DNA from 2 places in the Bacillus cereus group sp. BfR-BA-01383 genome. Region 2 is predicted to be linked to the other one. Evidence: predicted binding sites of a transcription regulator. Region 2 holds the regulator's gene; the other holds the start of a gene.

Region 1 (10,952 bases), on a different contig from region 2:
CTTCCGCTAACGGTCCATTTTTATGGGGGCAACGATTTTCTACAGCTCGAATATCGCCATTTGAGAGACGGAATAGGGCGATAGACATACCTTTCATTTGCACCTCTTTCCCAATTTGAATAGGAAGGTCTTCTGCACGCATAATTTTTATTTTTTCTTTCGTTTGTAACATATAGTGCACGCTCCTTATTTTACAGTTTCTACTTCATACATCGCTTTTAATGATTTCGTTTCTAGTGCTTGTCCCCATGCTTCCGTATATGTACTACGAGCTGTTTGGAAACGTTCATTTAGCATAGTGACCATACTTGTATCTTGTAGTATTTCTTTTATGTGATCGAAGCCTAATCGTTCTGTCCAGTAGGCAGTGCGTTCTCCGTAAATACCAGTTTCACGATAATATTGCATGTAAGCTGTAGCGATGTGAAGGACATCGTCTTCAGTAGGGACAATCATTACAAAATCAGCTTCACGTACTTCCGTACCACCATTTCCGCCGATATACAGTTGATATCCATTTTCGACACAAACAACACCAAAATCTTTTGTAAGTACTTCAGCACAGTTACGTGGACAACCCGTTACACCCATCTTCATTTTATGAGGTGTATCTACCATTTCTAATGATTGTTCAAGTAGCATACCAAGTCCTAATGAATCTTTCGTTCCGAAACGACAGAAGCGAGAACCAACACATGATTTTACATTACGAAGGGATTTTGAATACGCATATCCAGAAGTCATATTTAAGTCAGACCATACGTTAGGTAAATCTTGTTTCTTAACACCATATAAGCCGATTCGGCTTGCACCTGTAATTTTCACAAGAGGAACATCATATTTTTTCGCAACTTCAGCGATTTTCATTAAATCATCTGCTGTTGTAACGCCTCCGTACATACGTGGAATAACAGAAAATGTACCATCATGCTGGATGTTACCATTCATTCTTTCATTAACGTAACGGGATGATTTATCATCTGCATATTCTTCTGGAATCGCCATACGTAAATAGTAATTTAAAGCAGGACGACACTTCGAACAGCCATCTTCATGTGCAAAACCAAGAACATTTCGTACTTCTTTTGGTGATTTTAAACCTTTCTCATGAATCGCCGCTACGACTTCATCACGTGATAAAGTTGTACATCCACACATACCGGCAGACTGTGCTGAGGCATCAAATGCATCTCCAAGTGTATGAGATAAAACCTGTTCCACAAGCGGACGACATTTACCACAAGACCCTGCGGCTTTCGTACAGCCTTTAACTTCTTCAAAAGTAGTTAACTCTTGTTCTAAAATGGCATGAACGATTGTACCTTTCGTAACGCCATTACATCCGCAAATAGTGTCATCGGCACTCATTGTAGCAACGTTAAGTTCACTTTCTTCACCAGCCTTGTGAAGAAGGGAAGCGGCTGTATATTCTTGTATATCTTCTTCTTTCTTTAACATGCTAAAGAGGCGTGTACCATCAGCGGTATCACCGTATAAAACGATACCAACGACTTTATTGTCACGAATTAATACTTTTTTATAGGAACGTTTACATTCATCAAAGATTGATATTGCTTTCGTTTGATCATCTTCATAAATTTGGCCAGCAGAGAATAAGTCACAACCTGCGACTTTTAATTGTGTACCGACGATACTGCCCGCATATCCATCAGTTTGTAAATTCGTTATATGTTTTGCTAATATTGCACCTTGTTCATAAAGGGGGGCAACAAGTCCATATGCGATACCGTCATGTTCCGCACATTCTCCAACTGCATAAATGGATTCATCATTTGTTAGCATATAGTCATTGACTACAATGCCGCGATTTACAAGTAAACCAGCATCTTTTGCTATTTGAGTATTCGGACGTATTCCAACAGCCATTACGATTAAATCACAGTCTACAACTTCACCATCTTCAAATTGAATACCCTCAACATGGTCTGTACCAAGAATTTTTACAGTTTTCTTTTCCATGAGGAATTTCATGCCTTGCGCTTCTAAATCTTCACGTAGTAAGGAAGCTGCTTTAGCATCTAACTGTTGCTCCATTAAGCTCGGCATTAAATGAACAACATATACGTCCATTCCTAAGTCAATAAGACCTCTTGCGGCTTCTAAACCAAGTAATCCACCACCAATGACAACGGCCTTTTTCTTATCTTTAGCAGTATTAATCATAAATTGTGTATCTTCAATTGTTCGAAATCCTGTTACACCAGGAAGGATAGAGCCTTCAACAGGCAAAATAAAAGCGCTAGAACCTGTTGCGATAATGAGTTTGTCATATGTAAGAGTACGATTTGTTTCTGTGACAAGGACTTTTTCTTCTCGGTTAATACTTTGAACTCTTTCGTTTGTATATAAAGTTATTCCATTTTCTGCGTACCAACTATATTCATTCATAATGATATCTTGCATATTTGTTTTACCTTGTAGAACATGAGAGAGCATAATGCGATTGTAGTTTGGATGCGGTTCATCTCCAAAAATAGTAATTTCATATAAATCACTATCATGTTTTAATATTTCTTCCATACAGCGTATTCCAGCCATACCATTTCCGATCATAACTAAGCGTTTTTTCATATTCATTTCCCCTTTTATGTGAAATGTTGAGCAAATAATTATATTTCCATTATAGAAAATCAAAAAAGGGGGAGATGTGATATTTATCACATTTTTATAATGATTCACAAATTGTTTAAATTCGGATGTATGTGAAGGGAGAAGTGGAAAGGATATTTGGTTATGTGGAGTTTGAATATTTTTTACACAATGAAAAAGCAGGGCATAAGCATGTATACTCATGTCCTGCTTTTTATTTATGCTTTCGTAATTGCACGCGGAAATAAAATGTTATTTTCTAAATGAATATGCTCAAATAAATCAGATTCTAGAGCTTCAAGGCGTTGGTAAACAAGGCGATAAGTACCGCAAGCTCCTTCTGGAGGAGTAAAGTCATTTGTCACTTTACGAAGTTCTTTAATAATATTACCGGCGTGGTTATGCTCATTTTCCAACTCATCTACTACTTTACGTAATTTTGCATAGTTTTCATCAGTTGGATTTTGTTCGAATTCTAAAATTAATGGGAAATCTTCCGTTTCTTCTTTAATTAAATGCTGTTCGAGTTCCATCTTTAGTTCATGAAATAGCTTATGAATTTGAGCTAAATGAGGCTGACTTGCTCCATGGACACGTAACACTTTCGTCACATAAGGACTTAATTGCGGCAACTCTTCATTTAAATAACGATGATGCTTATTTATAACATAAACAATCAATTCACGATAAGAAGCATTTTTCCAATCAATTTCAGATTCGTTTAATAGTTTCGTTTTATGATAAAGCGTATTTAACTCTGTGATTACCTCTGATGCTGATAATTTTCTTTCATTAATTGCATCAATAAGTGGTTTATTACCACCACAACAAAAGTCTATTCTATATGATTTAAAAAGATCACTAGCTTTCGGAAATTGTGTAACAATCTCACCGACAATAGAAGTTTCAGTAAATGTATGTTCCATATGAATGCCTCCATAAAGTTTAATGTGATAACTAAACCAAGAATAGCAATAAATTAAAATGAGTGTGGTGATATAAATCACTTATTATGTGTCATTTTTGAGAATAATAATATGAAATTTATTTAAGAACGCATCTGAAAAAAGGGGAAGAGGTATTAAATGTAAGACATTACAGTAATAAAAAAGAAGCTTCTACTAAGCTTCTTTTTTATTACTATTTTTCGCATGCAACTCCATCGCCGTCTTTATCTAGTTTACGGTTATATCCTGGTTGATCTTTATATAAAGGAGCTTTGCCGGCAGCTCTAACTGCATCACAATTTTGGTAGTATGCATTACTAGTATTTCCCGCAGCTGGTTGTGTTTGAGCTTGCTGTGCTTTTTGCTGCTCTTCTTGTTGTTTACGAGCTTGTTCATCAGCCTGACGTTTCTGCTCTTCTTGTTGTTTACGAGCTTGTTCATCAGCCTGACGTTTCTGTTCTTCTTGCTTTTTACGAGCTTGTTCATCAGCCTGACGTTTCTGTTCCTCTTGTTGTTTACGAACTTGTTCATCAGCCTGACGTTTCTGTTCCTCTTGTTGTTTACGAGCTTGTTCATCAGCCAGGCGTTTCTGTTCTTCTTGTTGTTTACGAGCTTGTTCATCGGCTTGGCGTTTCTCATCTTCTTGCTTACGAGCTTGTTCATCGGCTTGGCGTTTTTCGTCTTCTTGCTTACGAGTTTTTTCGTCCGCTTCTTTCTTTTCTAGTTCTTTTTTCTTTTCGTTATCTTTTTGTTCTTCATTGTTTGAGGCAACTTTTTGGCTAGTTGCTGTTGTTTTTTCAGGAGAAGGGGCTGAAATACTTGAGAACGTAACAAAAAGGACAAATAATACAGCTGTAATTATAAATTGTTTTTTTGCTACACCTGTTTTCTTAATAACAGATAATATTGCAAGAACAAGGAAGAAAATAAATAGAATGAAACTTAAAGTAGAAAAAAACTCGGCGACTGGGTGTTCCGATTTTGTTGTGCCGGTCATTATTAACATAATTGAAATCATAAAAAGAATAACTGTAGGACGCCCATATTGTTTTGCTTTTCCATTTTTCTTAAAGAATGAAATGATACATAAGATTAAAAGAATGATAGCAATTAAAAATAAAGCTACGCCAATATTACTCAAAATAGCCATTTTCATACCTCCATTTGTAAGATTTTCTCTATTGATTATATAGGAATGTATTGGATAATACACGTTTAATATAAATTTAGAAAATTAATGTTATTAATAGATATAAAAACATTTGTATTTCATATAAGGAAAAATAGATATAATTCCTATTACTTTTTAGCAACTAAAGTGGATGATGTTATTACGTTGAAAGTACTAATTACAGCAGGAATAGCCAGTTTATTTTTAGCTTTAGGTGTACCGAGATGTTCTTAATTTAAATCTCTATAGAAGAAGGGGAAGGGATAAGATCCTACATCTCCTTCTTTTACATAATATAATTATGTAAACTTAAATATTGTTTTTGTAATAGCACATTTAAAATGGACATGCATATACTATAATGTTTCATTGGTTGTTAGTGATGAACGATAGTTTTAATCAATGTATCCAGTGATATTCTTTTAAGTTACGAAAATAAAAGAGGTGCTATTATATATGAAAAGACGAACATTTGATATTCCAGTAGCATTGCGAAGAGAATGGTTTTTAATAGAATTAGCTCACTTAACGAAAAAATATGGAATTGAAATTGCAACTAGCAAAATGGAATATGCACCGTTTTTAATAGATCAAGTTACGGAATCCAAAATAGGGGCAGGGTTACAATACGATAAATATGATGATGAGTATATCATTGATTTATAATAAAGAAGCTGCGTATAAAAGGTTATGAATAAGACCTTTTATACGCAGCTTTTTATAGTAGAGAAATGTATTGAGAAAATTTTTATGTACTTACTGAGAAAAGGAATGAGTAAATGATGAGAGAATAACATTTCATAAGAAAGGACAGTTACTATTTATTGTATTTACAAAAATAAACTAGAGTAAAATTAGTGCTTCCTTTCAAAAAAGGGGGAATGTTAATGAGGATTTTGAAAAGGTGTATGATACTACTTCTCGCGTTTTTTATTATGACTCCAATGGTTGTTAGTACAAAGGTAGAAGCTGAGGGAGTAAAAGAGCTTAAAACGGGATTTCCGGATACAGAAGTGTTTACACCTGGTGAATGGTTTTTAGGTCAAAAACCAGCTAATTATGATGAGAATAAACCTCCAATTCTCTTTGTACAAGGAAGGAATGGTAATGCCGATAGTTGGTATGGAAAGACAGTGTATCACGATATAAATGATATGTATGACTATGCGTTGAAAGCAGGTTATCAAACAGCATTTATACAATTATATGATGCTGCAGGGAAAGGATCGGCTAGTCAGTGGGACAACGGAAAATTACTAGCACAAAAACTAGAAGAAATGTATAATCATTTCGGTAAAAAAGTAAATATTGTAGCGCATAGTAAAGGTGGTATCGATACACAAGCAGCGCTCGTTGGATATGGAGCGAATCGATTTGTTGGAAATGTTATTACATTGGCTACCCCGCATTACGGATCAAATTTAGCAGATTTATCATATAGCTGGTGGGCAGGATGGCTTGCTTCTATATTAGGTCAAAAAGATGATGGTACGTATTCGTTACAAATAGGAGAAATGGCAAAATTTCGTTCAACAATAGATAACAATCCAGCAGTTAAATTAAACCGTTACTATACAGCTACTGGGACAAGCTGGGGGCCAGTATTTTCTGCGTTATCTATGGGCGGGCTATATTTGTCATCGTACGGTTCCAATGATGGACTGGTAAATGAATGGAGTGCTAGGTTACCGTATGGAACTCATTTGTTTACAGATTCTAGATTTGATCATGACAATATACGCAAAGGGTCAGCCGTTTTCGCACGAATCGAACCATATTTACGTACTGCAAATGTAGGCGTGCCAGCTTTAGTAGCACCGAATTATAGTTCTGATGAAAAGGTAGAACAATTAAATACAACTTCTAATCAAAATCTTATAGGAGGGGAATTACCGCAAAATCAGTGGATAGAACAAAATGTTGCGGTTGATAAAAAAGCAGAGGGGATTGTCTCAATATTAACTGCTTCTTCGGATGTAGAAGTACAGATGATTTCTCCAAAAGGAAAAGTGTATACAAACAAAGATAGCGTTATAACTACTGGTGAAGGTGAATCTTTCTTCAATGGGGCGACAATTAGAACTTTTAAATTTGATAAAATGGAAGCAGGAGAATGGAAAGTTAAAATGATGGCGAAGCAGTCAAAAGATGCATACTTAGTTGTAAGCGATTACAAAAATAATGCGCCATTTGTTCTTCAAATGCCATCAAAAGTAAAAGCAAATAAATCAGAGTATAAACTTAAAAAATCACCTACAGCACCTGAAATGAAAGGTGATATTACAGTAACAGTAAGAGTCGTTAATAAAGAAGGGAAGTTAGTATCTGAATTTAATGAATCACAAAATGTTAATACAAATACATTTACAGGTGCTCTAAAAGGTATAAAGCAACCAGGAGTATATAACGTTACGATGGATATAAAAGGGATGAATAAAGAAGGACAACCTTATAATCGTACGATTGTTAAGTCAGTTTATGTAGAGAAGTAAGAAGGAATGAATAGGTTTTGATATGTAAAGTGCCGAGATTTTGTGATAAAAGGGCTCGGCACTTTTTTATGTTTATTAGATTAATAGAAAAGTACACTGAAAGATTACATTCTATAAGAGAGACGATAGGAATCGAAAAAAGGTATTCAATAAAAAAAGATGCTGAAATAGCATCTGCATGTGAGGGAGTAGTATTAACTTAGTTTTGTAACTGTTAATTCAACTGAATTTATACCATTATCACAAGTTACAATACTCTGGTGATTAAAACCACTATTATTTCTAAGTTGAAGAGTTGAATTAGCTGGTACTGTAACAATCGTTTCGCCGACTAGTTGAAGGCATTCGTTATTTGATGAAGTATTCATTTGCAAGGCGAAATCACCTTCAGCTGCAATGATGTTATCGTCTAAGTGAATTTTTTCTATATAAATATTTGTATATCAGATTATTAAGTGTTTGTTTTTTATTTACGTAGTTGGGCAGGAAGAAGACGAAAAGTATCGAATGAATGTACTTATATAACATTGTTTGCTTTTGGTTTGAATAGTAGTTAAAGATACGTTAAAAGATTTTAAGCTGTAACAAAAGAGGGATTAAATAATAGAGGGAGCAACTTACATGGAAAATATATTAAAGGTATCTTCAAAATCAAGTCCAAATTCAGTCGCAGGTGCAATAGCAGGTGTACTAAGAGCAAGTGGCAATGTGGAGATCCAAGTGATTGGGGCTGGTTCTTTAAATCAAGCAATTAAAGCAATTGCGATTGCAAGAGGGTTTGTCGCTCCAAGCGGTATTGACTTGGCTTTTGTTCCAGCATTTCAAGAGATTTCTATTGATAATCAAGAAAGAACGGCGATTAAATTAATTGTAGGTCCTAGAAAGAGAAGGTCTTAAAAGAGAGTGTTGATATGAGGGATTTGAAAAGGCTGATAGATAAAGTAATAAAAGGACCACTCTCATTTTGAAGTGGTCTTTTGTGTTTTCGTATTTCATATTGTTGATACTCCCCACATACTGAATTCGTAGTGGTATTCAGTACGTTCAATAACGACCCCAAATTCTAAATCGTCACCAACTAATACAAAATCCGCATATCCAGTTAGAAATCTTGATATGGTTGATAACTCTTCTAAATTATCAAATACTTCAGCAATGTTTAGCTTAACTGCCTCAATTTTACCACCCTTAGAGAAAAAGAGCCTCCCTTGATTAACTGGAAATTTAATAGTTTGAACTGTTTCTTTTAACAGTGCTATTGATAATCTTCTATTTTCTTTATAATCAGTACTACCAAAATTTTTGATGTTTGAATTTTGTTTTAGCGTATTAAATAATTCTTTACAAAATAAATCATTTGATTCTGCATCCATAAAAGAGTCTATAGAAATTGTAACAATATGAGAAAGTTCATCTATAAGCTCTTTTCTACTAGCGTTTCTTTTTACTTTTGTTTTTAGAATTTCAATTCGATTCTTATTCATATTACTCAAAATTTTTCACACCTTTATTCTCTTATTAGCATGGGGGACAAGGGTTAAAAAGCAAAACCTCATAAGGTTCTGCTTTTATTTGTTGTAATAAATTCTCTTCATCTATAATAGTTTATTATAAAATTTTTCTAAAAAGGGGATATTCGCAATTTTCCTTATCCCCATTTTTATGTGCGTCTTCTTGAATAAAAATGATAATAGGACACCTTCAAGTGGAAAAGTCCTTTTATTTTATGGTTAGATTACGCCCTTTTCTTTTAACATTTCAATTAAATTAGTATAGAAATATTCACATGCTTCTGTCTCGTAATTAAATGTCTTTAAATTACTCTTTATTCCACGCTCGCTATAATATATTTCCCACACTTCATCCTGTTCATTTAAACAGTACACTTAGTTAAGGAATCCATCTTTTAAACTATATAAATCTTCTGGTATCTTTTCTTGTACTAATTTCTGTTCCAACTCATTTTTTGTATATTTTGGTCCTAGCCTTCTCAAAGTTTATTCTTAAATTTATTTTTTTATATTATTTATAATACTAGCAGTTCGTATGTAAATGAGCATTAAATAGCAATAAAAAGACTACTTAAAAAGGGCGATCAAACTTGGTTAAACTAAGGTGGAGAGCGATGGTTTAAGAAAAATCCATCTTATGTGAAGTTTAATAAGAAAATTACAGTAGATTCTTCTATTATAGGGAAGCGTGTTGTTTCAAAAGTTAATAGTCTACGTTTCTATGATGCTCCATCATGGCAGGATAAAGTTGTTGCTGGAACTGTAGATGCAAGTTTAGAATTTACTATTGATAAAAAGTTTATTGATAATGGATCATCGCAATACAAAGTACATAACAGCAAGGGCAAAACATACTATGTAACAGCAATTGAAGCCTATGTGTATGTAAAGTAAGAGTTACAAAAGAGACCTCAAATGTGAGGTCTCTTTTGCTGATTATTCTCCATATGTAACTTTCTCTTCACTTACTCCAAGCTAGATAACATGGTTCATTGAAATATCTAATCCTAAAGAAACCTTTTTCTTCGAAAAGTTCTTTACTTTACTTGTGCTCAGAATCTAGCAAAATAGCTAGTCAAATTCAATTACTTTCACCCATGCTACTTCTTCTTCATATTCCGAAAAAATTAATTTTTAATATCTTTCAAAAAATCTTCTAGAACTCTTTTGACGGGTAAGCTAGCCTTTTCCAATTATTTTTGTACTGTATCAATTACTCGACTATTGGATACTATCATCTTTTTATGTTCTTCAGAATTGAAAGACCTTAAAGAATCTATCGTAGTCTCAACAACTGCATCACTTTCATCAAGCATATTCAATAGTAATTCTAATCCATTTATTCCTAAATCATCATCAATGCAATAAGCCAGCCTAATTTTCCACTTATCATTTTTATCATTAATACTTTGAAATAATTTTCCCCAATCTTTGTCAGTAAAATCATTCAGCAGTTCTTGAGCATACATAAATCCATCATCATACCAAGAATCTTCTGAACTATTTTCGGATAATATTTCATTTAATTCTTCATACATTTCTTATTCCTCCTTTATTTCTAAAATCCAGATGGTGGTAATGCATTAGCTTTACCTGTCGGATAGGCACTAATAACACTATCTCCTTTTTTTATCACATCTATTTCTACACCATCAATAGTACCTCGATGCCAAGTTGCTCCGTCCCTAGCTCTAGTACTTATTAATTTAGAATTCTCGATATTCTCAACGCTATTTATTATTTTTGTGTCACTCTACCCATCTAGAAATACTGTACTACTTTTTATTTTAGATAATTTACCATCTGGAAACTGAGTAGTATACTTAATGTTCTTTGTTCCATCTGGATTAATTTTAATTTCCTCTACAACATAGTTATGATGATTATTATTTATTCCAGAAGAATGTCCCCAAATAATCTCATTCTTATTAGGATTTCTTCTTTGTCCCCACAGAATTTTTTCTTCCATTTCGGGTGTGATCGTGGAATTAGCTCCGCTGGTTTCCTTACCAGCATTATCCATGTTTTTAGTTGCATTTCCCTCTTTATCAAGTTTACCATTCTCTTTAACTTTATTAACAAGCTCATCAGAAGATGGAGAAGACTCGAATTTTTGAAGAGTATCCTTGGCATTTTGAATCGATTTATCCCAAACCAATCCACCATGTACAACAGCACCAACACCAGCCGCTGTAGCAACTGCATCTAATGGAAGAACAAT
Region 2 (10,952 bases):
TCGTACGTTATCCATGCCATATCCAGGTGGTCCTCATATTGATCGCCTTGCGCATGAAGGGAAGCCGACAATCGATTTGCCTCGTGCATGGCTAGAACCGGATTCGTATGATTTCAGCTTTAGTGGATTGAAATCAGCAGTTATCAACACTGTGCATAACGCAAAACAACGTGGTATAGAAATTGCGCCAGAAGATTTAGCAGCAAGTTTCCAAGAAAGTGTAATCGATGTACTTGTAACGAAAGCAGCTCGTGCAGCGGAAGCTTATAACGTAAAGCAAGTACTTCTTGCTGGTGGAGTAGCTGCTAATAAAGGACTTCGTGCACGTTTAGAAGCGGAATTTGCGCAAAAAGAAAATATTGAGCTAATTATTCCACCGTTGTCTTTATGCACAGATAATGCAGCGATGATCGCAGCGGCAGGGACAATTGCTTATGAACAAGGAAAGCGTGCAACATTAGCTTTAAATGCAAATCCAGGATTAGATATTGAAGCCTAGTTATGCACAAAATTAACCACAGACTGTGGATAAAACCCGTATTATCTGTTGATAATATGGGTTTTATTGTGTATATAAAATGTTGATAACTTTTTTCTTTTCTGTGGATAATGTGGAAAAGTTATTTTGAGGTTTATATTATAAAGGTGGATATGTGTATAACGTTGTGGATAAAATAGATGAAGTCTGACCTTTGATATATCTTTTTCTGGGAAATAAAATAGAGGTGAATATCAGAAAAGATATTTCGGGATAATCTTCTATTAATACGTGGATCGGTACCAATGTCAAACTTTGTCGGTAAATCGATATTCTCTGTCGAATCGTTGATATATTTAGAGTTATGATGGATATATTTGAAAAATCGTTGATATATTTCAATTTGTGGTAGATATATTTGAAAAATTGTTCATGTACCATGAAGTTGCTTCCAACTAGAAAATAAAAAGGATGTCGCATAGTCAAAAATCTCGACTTATGAGACATCCTTCTTATTAAAATGCTCTTATAAATGCAGTTCTTCCCATTCTGCCATACAAGCTTCAAGTTGTTCTTGTAGTGTTTGCTTTTTAGTTGTAATTTCACTAGTCTTTTCATAATCGGCATATATTTCTGGTAAGCAAAGCTGATCTTCTAACGTAGCAATTTCTTCTTCAAATTCTACGATATTTTGTTCCAGTTCTTCAATTTTTCTAGTGCGTTGACGCTCTAGTTTTTTACGCTCTTTTTCTTCTAGATAATTTAACTTTTCTTGTGCAACCACCTTTTGAACAGGTGTGTCATTTTCTTGCTGTTCAAGCTCTGCACGTTCAATCATTTCGTTTTTCTTTTCAACGTAGTAATCGTAATCCCCTAAATATTCCTGTGCACCTTCTGTTGATAACTCAATAACAGTTGTTGTTACACGATTAATAAAGTAGCGGTCATGTGAGACGAATAGAAGAGTCCCTGGATAATCAATTAAAGCATTCTCCAAAATCTCTTTACTATTTAAATCAAGATGGTTCGTAGGTTCATCGAGAATTAATAAATTTGATTTTTGCATCATAAGTTTTGCGAGAGCTAATCGAGCTTTTTGTCCACCACTAAGAGAAGATACTGGTTTTAATACATCATCCCCTGTGAATAAGAAGTTGCCGAGTATAGTGCGGATCTCTTTTTCAGGTTGCAGTGGATATTCATCCCATAGTTCATTTAACACGCGTTTAGAAGATGTTAAGTTTGCTTGTTCCTGATCATAATAACCAACAGATACATTTGAACCGAAAGCAACATCTCCGTGTAAGAGTTGTAACTTATTCACAATGGATTTTAATAATGTAGATTTTCCAATTCCGTTAGGTCCAACTAAGGCAACACTATCTCCGCGAGTTAAGCGCATAGTTACATGTTCAATAATAGGTTCTCCATCATAGCCAATGGCTGCATCTTTTACTTGTAAAACATCATTCCCACTTTGTTTTTCGATATCGAAGTGGAAGGATGCTGACTTAGAATCGCCTAATGGTCTTGTTAATAATTCCATTCGGTCCAATTGTTTACGACGGCTTTGCGCACGTTTTGTCGTAGATGCACGAGCTATATTTTTTTGAACGAAGTCTTCAAGCTTGGCGATTTCATCTTGTTGTTTTTCGTAACGTTTCATTTCTTGCTCGTATAAAGCTGATTTTAAATCTAAATATTTACTGTAGTTACCAACAAATCGTCTACTCTCTTTATTCGAAATTTCATATACTTGTGTAACGAGTTTGTCTAAGAAATAACGGTCATGGGAAACGATTAGTATCGCACCAGGATAACCTTGTAAATATTGTTCAAGCCATGTTAATGTTTCGATGTCTAAATGGTTTGTAGGCTCGTCTAAAATAAGTAAGTCTGGTTTCGTTAATAATAATTTACCAAGAGCTAATCGTGTTTTTTGCCCACCGCTTAATGTAGAAATCGTCGTCTGGTGCGTTTCAACTGGAAAACCAAGGCCGCTTAAAATTGAACGAATATCTGCTTCGTACTGATAGCCACCTTGATCTTTATAATCTAATTGTAGTTGGTCATAATCAGCTAATAATTTTTCGTATGTAGCCGCATTCGAAAAGTTTTCTTCTTTTCCCATCTCTTGCTCTAGCCTTCGAAGTTTTGTCTCCATTTGCTGTAAATGTGTAAAGACGGTTAACATTTCATCCCAAATTGTTAAAGACGTTTCTAATCCGGTATTTTGAGCTAAATACCCCATTGAGACATCTTTCGGTTTTATAATTTCACCACCATCATGAGATAGCTCACCAGCTATTATTTTTAATAATGTAGATTTTCCGGCCCCATTTCGTCCGACTAATGCGATACGATCTTTCGTTTGTACTTCCAATTTTATGTTTGCAAGAATCGTTTCTGCACCGTATAATTTCGAAAGTCCGTTTACTTGTAATAAAATCAATGTTTTCACCTCAAATAATTTCTTAACTTTGCCATGTTTATATTTCTCAATCATACTAAAAATAGTGTATAGTTTAAAATAAAGAGAGAATACTTCTTCTCTTTATTATACAAGGAAATTCATGAGTGCTAAACTTCTGTATTTGATTCAAGTATATGAATAAAGATAGGAAGAGAGGAGAGGTTATATGGATCAGCAAAAAATTCCACAAGCCACTGCCAAACGATTGCCTCTATACTATCGATTTATCCAAAACTTATCTCTTTCTGGTAAGCAACGTGTTTCATCAGCCGAATTGAGTGAAGCGGTAAAGGTTGATTCCGCAACTATTCGAAGAGATTTTTCATATTTTGGAGCGTTAGGGAAAAAAGGGTATGGATATAACGTAAATTATTTATTATCATTTTTCCGTGAAACACTCGACCAAGATGATATAACACGTGTAGCACTTATTGGAGTAGGTAATTTAGGGACCGCTTTCTTACATTATAATTTCACGAAAAACAATAATACAAAAATTGAGATGGCATTTGACGTTAGTGAAGAGAAAGTTGGAACAGAAATCGGGGGCATTCCTGTATATCATTTAGATGAATTAGAAGAACGTTTATCAACTGATATACAAGTGGCAATATTAACAGTACCGGCTACAGTAGCACAATCTGTGGCAGATAGATTGGCAGAAACGAACGTGCATGGTATTTTAAATTTTACACCAGCACGCTTAAATGTGTCAGAAAATATAAGAATTCATCATATTGATTTAGCTGTAGAGTTACAAACACTTGTTTACTTTTTGAAAAATTATCCACAATAAAACGCAGAGGAAGCGACCTCTGCGTTTTATTATTGTTTTTTCTTTGTGAATTTGACTAATATAAGGCGAAGTGCCAAATTAAAATCAATTGTTGCCATCACTGCAAATAGTATTGTCCACATATTCCAGATTGTATCTGTTACGTTCGTAATGGCGAAACGTGTAAAGATACATCCAAGAAGGAAGTACAATGCAGCCATGAACAATGGTGAGTTTCTCATACTAAAAATCCTCCGATAAAGCCTTGCATTTTCTCAGCTTCTTTAATCATTTCTTGAATTTGCTCATTGCTTACTGCAATTTGAGCGACTGCAACGAGTGTATTCATCAAAACATGAGCTGCAATTGGAACGATAATACGCTTCGTTTTTACATATAAAAAGGCGAATACGAGCCCCATAGCAGTGTATACCAATAAGTGAGTAAAATCAAAATGAATCGCCGCAAATACAAGAGAACTAATGATAGCGGCAATAAAGAAGTTAAACTTCTTATAAAGTGTACCAAATAAAATTTTTCTAAATACGATTTCTTCTAAGATAGGTCCGATTATAGATACAACAATAAGGAACCAAGGTGTGGTTCTTGCTATGTCCATCAGCCTTGCTGTATTTTCAGATCCAGGCTTAATGTCCAGTAAATACATTTCAATCATACCAGCGATACTTTGTGAGAAAAATGCTAAGAAGAACCCGATAAAAATCCATCCAATTGTAGCTGGAACAGTAGAGCGCATTTTATCTAAATGTCGATCGCGAATGTCTGTTCTGAGTAACCAAAGTACAACGCATAATGCAATGAAAAAGCTAATAATCGCCCAATGGCCAGTTATGATTTGTCCCTTTTCCTCGGTGGTAAATCCTCTATTATCATAGAGACCTGTTTTTAAGAGTAATGGTAATCCAACAATTCCAGATAACTGCATTAAAATGTATGTAACGATAACCCACCAATATTGTTTCTTCAAATGGTTTAACCATCCTTTCTAACTCTAGTGTATGAGATAAAGTAGGATAACATGTAAATATGCTACCTATCATATAAACTTTCATTCGAATTATGATTTTTTTGTAAATCTGTATTTGAAATTAAAATAGAAGACAGGAAAAAGTTGTGTGTGTAGCGAAAACAACTTAGGGTGTCTTTCATATTGTAACATACGAGTGGTGGAAACAACGATTCATATAGTAAAGGTAGTAGAAGAAGGATTTTATATAGAAAAGTATATATAGTAATTTGCGAAAAAATTATGATTTTTTTACTTGCAAAAGAAATTGAGATTATTTATTATTATAAGTGTGTTAGCACTCGGGTGACTTGAGTGCTAATAAATAAAATTTACATAACAAAATGAGGAGGTTATTGTTCATGCTAAAGCCATTAGGTGATCGCGTTGTAATTGAGCTTGTTCAAGCAGAAGAAAAAACAGCAAGTGGTATTGTATTACCAGACACTGCAAAAGAAAAACCACAAGAGGGTAAAGTAGTTGCAGCAGGTACTGGTCGAGTGCTTGAAAATGGTGAGCGTGTTGCTTTAGAGGTAGCAGCAGGTGATCTTATCATCTTCTCAAAATATGCAGGTACTGAAGTGAAATACGAAGGTAAAGAGTACTTGATTTTACGTGAAAGTGACATTTTAGCGGTTATCGGTTAATTATATAAATCTTAAAAAATCCAAGGGGGTCAATTATTATGGCAAAAGATATTAAATTTAGTGAAGAAGCACGTCGTTCGATGCTTCGCGGTGTCGACACTCTTGCAAATGCAGTAAAAGTAACGCTTGGACCAAAAGGTCGTAACGTTGTACTTGAGAAAAAATTCGGTTCACCACTTATTACAAATGATGGTGTAACGATCGCAAAAGAAATCGAATTAGAAGATGCATTCGAAAACATGGGTGCAAAATTAGTAGCAGAAGTTGCTAGCAAAACAAATGATGTAGCTGGTGACGGAACAACAACTGCAACTGTATTAGCGCAAGCTATGATTCGTGAAGGTCTTAAAAACGTAACAGCAGGAGCTAACCCAATGGGTCTTCGTAAAGGTATCGAAAAAGCTGTTACTGCTGCAATTGAAGAATTAAAAGCGATTTCTAAACCAATCGAAGGTAAATCTTCAATCGCACAAGTAGCTGCTATTTCTGCGGCTGACGAAGAAGTAGGTCAATTAATCGCTGAAGCAATGGAGCGCGTTGGTAACGACGGCGTTATTACTTTAGAAGAATCTAAAGGATTCACAACAGAATTAGACGTAGTAGAAGGTATGCAATTTGATCGTGGATATGCATCTCCTTACATGATTACTGATTCTGACAAAATGGAAGCAGTTCTTGATAACCCATATATCTTAATTACTGACAAGAAGATTTCTAACATTCAAGAAATCTTACCAGTATTAGAGCAAGTGGTACAACAAGGTAAACCACTTCTTATCATTGCTGAAGATGTAGAAGGCGAAGCGTTAGCTACATTAGTAGTGAACAAACTTCGTGGTACATTCAATGTAGTAGCTGTTAAAGCTCCTGGATTTGGTGACCGTCGTAAAGCAATGCTAGAAGATATCGCAATCTTAACTGGTGGCGAAGTAATCACTGAAGAATTAGGACGTGACTTAAAATCTGCTACAGTTGAATCTTTAGGACGCGCTGGTAAAATCGTTGTAACGAAAGAAAACACAACTGTAGTTGAAGGTATTGGAAATTCACAACAAATCGAAGCTCGCATTGGTCAAATCCGTGCGCAATTAGAAGAAACAACTTCTGAATTCGATCGTGAAAAATTACAAGAGCGTCTTGCGAAACTTGCGGGCGGCGTAGCAGTAATTAAAGTAGGTGCAGCAACTGAAACTGAGTTAAAAGAGCGCAAACTTCGCATTGAAGATGCACTTAACTCAACTCGTGCAGCAGTAGAAGAAGGTATCGTTGCAGGTGGTGGTACTTCACTTATGAACGTATACACGAAAGTAGCTTCTATCGTAGCTGAAGGCGACGAAGCAACAGGTATCAATATCGTACTTCGTGCACTAGAAGAGCCAGTTCGTCAAATCGCAATCAACGCTGGTCTAGAAGGATCTGTAGTTGTAGAGCGTCTAAAAGGCGAAAAAGTAGGCGTTGGTTTCAACGCAGCTACTGGCGAATGGGTTAACATGCTTGAAACTGGTATCGTAGATCCAGCTAAAGTAACTCGTTCTGCACTTCAAAACGCAGCATCTGTTGCAGCTATGTTCTTAACAACTGAAGCTGTAGTTGCTGACAAGCCAGAACCAGCTGGTGCTGCTGGAATGCCTGACATGGGCGGCATGGGCATGGGCGGTATGGGCGGAATGATGTAATTCCGTTTGCTCGAAAACATCCACTTCTATATAGAAGTGGATGTTTTTTTCATGTTTTTGAGGGCAGGAAATTAATTTCTGTAGAATTTTGTCGCTTTCTCTCTTGACCATATTGATACTTCATTGTTAGAATCTAGGAAGATAATATAAAACGATCCTTCATATATCCTCAATGATATGGTTTGAGAGTCTCTACCGGGTTACCGTAAACAACCTGACTATGAAGGCAGTGTGTCTTATATTTATAAAGAGCGGAGACTATCTTTCTTTATAAAGCCAGACCCCTGCCTTTTCTTTGTTATGAGACTAGAGGCGGAGGACTGGCTTTTTTTATTATATTGGTAATGCTTTTCGCCTAAATTGGTGAAAATATTTATATACGAGAACTAACGTTGGGGTGATTATTTTGAAGAAACAGCATGATACAATTATCGTTTTAGATTTTGGGAGTCAGTACAATCAGTTAATAGCACGTCGAATTCGTGAGTTCGGTGTATACAGTGAACTTCATCCACATACAATTACTGCAGAAGAAATTAAAGCAATGAATCCAAAAGGGATCATTTTCTCTGGTGGACCAAATAGTGTATACGGTGAAGGTGCATTACATTGTGATGAAAAAATCTTTGAACTAGGATTACCGATTTTCGGTATTTGTTACGGTATGCAGCTTATGACACAACAATTCGGTGGTAAAGTAGAACGTGCAAACCACCGTGAGTACGGAAAAGCTGTTCTTAAAGTAGAGAATGAATCAAAATTATATGCGAACCTTCCAGAAGAGCAAGTTGTATGGATGAGTCATGGTGACTTAGTAACTGGTTTACCTGAAGGATTCGTAGTAGACGCAACAAGTGAATCTTGCCCAATTGCTGGTATGAGCAATGAAGCGAAAAACTTATACGGTGTACAATTCCACCCAGAAGTACGTCACTCTGAGCACGGTAACGATTTAATTAAAAACTTCGTATTCGGCGTATGTGGTTGTTCTGAAGGATGGAACATGGAGAACTTTATCGAAGTAGAATTAGAAAAGATCCGTGAAACTGTTGGAGACAAAAAAGTACTATGCGCACTTAGTGGCGGTGTAGACTCTTCTGTTGTAGCAGTATTAATTCATAAAGCAATCGGTGATCAATTAACATGTATTTTCGTTGACCACGGCTTACTTCGTAAAGGCGAAGCGGAAGGCGTTATGAAAACATTTAGCGAAGGCTTCCATATGAACGTTATTAAAGTGGATGCACAAGAGCGCTTCATGAACAAGTTAAAAGGTGTAGAAGATCCAGAGCAAAAACGTAAAATCATCGGTAACGAATTCATTTACGTATTTGATGATGAAGCTTCTAAATTACAAGGAATGGACTTCCTAGCGCAAGGTACACTTTACACGGACATCGTTGAAAGTGGTACAGCAACTGCACAAACAATTAAATCTCACCATAACGTTGGTGGACTTCCAGAAGACATGCAGTTCAAATTAATTGAGCCTTTAAACACTTTATTTAAAGATGAAGTACGTGTATTAGGATCAGAACTAGGAATTCCTGATGAAATCGTATGGCGTCAACCATTCCCAGGACCAGGTCTTGGTATTCGTGTATTAGGTGAAATCACAGAAGAGAAATTAGAAATCGTTCGTGAATCTGATGCGATTTTACGTGAAGAAATTATTAAAGCAGGATTAGACCGCGAGATTTGGCAATACTTCACTGCGCTTCCTGGTATGCGTAGCGTAGGTGTTATGGGTGACGAGCGTACTTACGATTACACAGTAGGTATCCGTGCAGTAACATCTATCGACGGTATGACAGCTGACTGGGCACGTATCCCTTGGGACGTATTGGAGAAAATCTCTGTACGTATCGTAAACGAAGTAAAACACGTTAACCGTATCGTGTATGATGTAACGAGTAAGCCACCAGCAACTATTGAGTGGGAATAGTAAAAATGAGCTATAAACCTTTTTAATAAGGTTTATAGCTTTTTTTATAAATTGTAGCCAAAAAAGAGTTAAATGTTTGCGTGTGTTGAAGATAATGCGTTAGAGGGATGATGAGTATATATAACCTCTTGGCTACGGATGTTGAACTACCTATTTTAAAAAGCGATAATGACAACATTAAATCATTTAATGATTTGCTAGGACTAGGCTATAAAGAGAAGGAGTTACATCATCTCTTTGGAGGAATGTTAAAAGGGTTAGCATTGGATAAAAATGAAAAGATATTCCTTATTAATGTTGATGGTGAAGAGGGGCATCTTTTAATTTACGAAGATCATCAAAATCAATTGGTCAGATACTACTCAAAGAAGAAAAACATTTATAAGATAGAAAATAATAATAGTAAGCTACTACCACAGTATGTGAAAGAGTATTTAAATAGCATTACTATACCTTAAAAGGATATTGAATTATGGCATACATGGTTAGATGAATATGAGTTAGAGAATGTAGAGTATGAAAAAATGTTCTAACTTACAGTTAATAAGTTAGAACATTTTTTCAGTGATTATACATATATAAACCAAAAAGTAATGGTAATAAGAAGAAATTGGTGCGCAAAAAGCTTTTATAGCGAACGAAAACATAAAAATTTTAAATAATGTTCGTTTTTAAATTGACAAAACCACTTCCTCGAGTTAATATGAGTATGTAATTCAAACGAAAAGTGAATATTATGCCGTCGTATAATATCGGGGATATGGCCCGAAAGTTTCTACCTAGCTACCGTAAATGGCTTGACTACGAGGCGTTTGTATAAAGATGAGGGGAAACTTGTCTTTGTTTATAGAACGCTTCCATGTATATGCAATGGAAGCCTTTTTTATTCTTATAGATAAAAGAGGGCTAGGGTGAAATACGGCGAGTAATCATATAACGGGGGAAACGTAAGATGAAACGCTATTTTCAGTTTGATGAACTCGGTACAAATTATAAGACTGAGTTCATAGCAGGGTTAACGACATTTCTATCTATGGCTTACGTACTATTTGTCAATCCTGCTACGCTGTCGCTTGGAAATGTTAAAGGGTTACCGGCAGGTACAGGAATGGATCCAGGTGCAGTATTTGTTGCTACAGCATTAGCAGCGGCGATTGGTTCGCTAATTATGGGGATTTTCGCGAAGTATCCAATTGCTTTAGCGCCAGGTATGGGAATTAACGCGTTCTTTGCTTATACAGCAGTGTTAACGATGGGGATTCCGTGGCAAACAGCAATTGCAGGAACGTTAATGTCAGGTATTATCTTTATTATTCTTACAGCTTCAGGTATTCGTGAAAAAATCATTAATGCAATTCCATCAGAGTTAAAGTTTGCAGTAGCAGCAGGTATCGGATTGTTCATTGCATTCCTTGGATTCCAAAATGCCGGAATTATCGTAAAGAATGATGCTGTTCTTGTTGGGTTGGGGGACTTAACAAAGGGCACAACGTTACTAGCGATCTTCGGAGTTGTTATTACAATCATCTTCATGATTAAGAAAATCAATGGTGCAGTATTCTACGGTATGATTCTTACAGCAATCTTAGGAGTGGCAACAGGATTAATCGATACTCCGAAAGCTGTAGTGGGAGCAATACCGAGTCTAGAACCAACGTTCGGTGTGGCGTTAACACACTTCGGAGATATTTTCACTGTTCAAATGGGGATTGTTATTATAACGTTCTTCTTCATCGACTTCTTTGATACAGCAGGTACGCTTGTAGCGGTTGCGAATCAAGCAGGATTAATGAAGAACAATAAATTACCACGTGCGGGAAAAGCATTATTTGCAGATGCGATTGCAACTGTAATCGGTGCGATCTTAGGTACATCAACAACAACGTCTTACATTGAATCGTCTGCAGGGGTAGCGGCAGGAGGACGTTCTG

The links. Region 2 encodes Rex, which represses fermentation and respiration genes when NADH is low (regulators of the CRP and FNR family bind a similar motif). Its sites were predicted from a motif close to TTGTGAAATATTTCACAA; they were not measured.
Region 1: the regulator Rex is predicted to act here: its motif matches at 2,667-2,684, upstream of nirB (NADPH-nitrite reductase large subunit).

What each region holds. Positions count from the first base shown of each region.
Region 1 is NZ_JAKUFP010000005.1:134,664-145,615, forward strand. Features, by position in the region: gene nirD (nitrite reductase small subunit NirD) at 1-172, opposite strand, end outside; gene nirB (NADPH-nitrite reductase large subunit) at 187-2,592, opposite strand; gene ric (iron-sulfur cluster repair di-iron protein) at 2,829-3,536, opposite strand; gene MR065_RS07560 (excalibur calcium-binding domain-containing protein) at 3,751-4,707, opposite strand; partial or broken gene exsG (exosporium protein ExsG) at 4,858-4,962, shown strand; gene MR065_RS07570 (hypothetical protein) at 5,185-5,394, shown strand; gene MR065_RS07575 (lipase family alpha/beta hydrolase) at 5,616-7,220, shown strand; partial or broken gene MR065_RS07580 (preprotein translocase) at 7,415-7,612, opposite strand; gene MR065_RS07585 (stage V sporulation protein S) at 7,842-8,117, shown strand; gene MR065_RS07590 (YxiF family protein) at 8,213-8,713, opposite strand; partial or broken gene MR065_RS07595 (N-acetylmuramoyl-L-alanine amidase) at 9,335-9,625, shown strand; gene MR065_RS07600 (hypothetical protein) at 9,925-10,269, opposite strand; gene MR065_RS07605 (hypothetical protein) at 10,290-10,472, opposite strand; partial or broken gene MR065_RS07610 (LXG domain-containing protein) at 10,821-10,952, opposite strand, start outside.
Region 2 is NZ_JAKUFP010000055.1:2,993-13,944, reverse strand. Features, by position in the region: gene tsaD (tRNA (adenosine(37)-N6)-threonylcarbamoyltransferase complex transferase subunit TsaD) at 1-499, shown strand, start outside; gene MR065_RS25650 (ABC-F family ATP-binding cassette domain-containing protein) at 1,005-2,930, opposite strand; gene MR065_RS25645 (redox-sensing transcriptional repressor Rex) at 3,118-3,747, shown strand; gene MR065_RS25640 (YdiK family protein) at 3,777-3,968, opposite strand; gene MR065_RS25635 (CPBP family intramembrane glutamic endopeptidase) at 3,965-4,714, opposite strand; gene groES (co-chaperone GroES) at 5,116-5,400, shown strand; gene groL (chaperonin GroEL) at 5,439-7,076, shown strand; purine riboswitch at 7,216-7,317, shown strand; gene guaA (glutamine-hydrolyzing GMP synthase) at 7,483-9,021, shown strand; gene MR065_RS25615 (hypothetical protein) at 9,132-9,479, shown strand; purine riboswitch at 9,744-9,845, shown strand; gene MR065_RS25610 (NCS2 family permease) at 9,974-10,952, shown strand, end outside.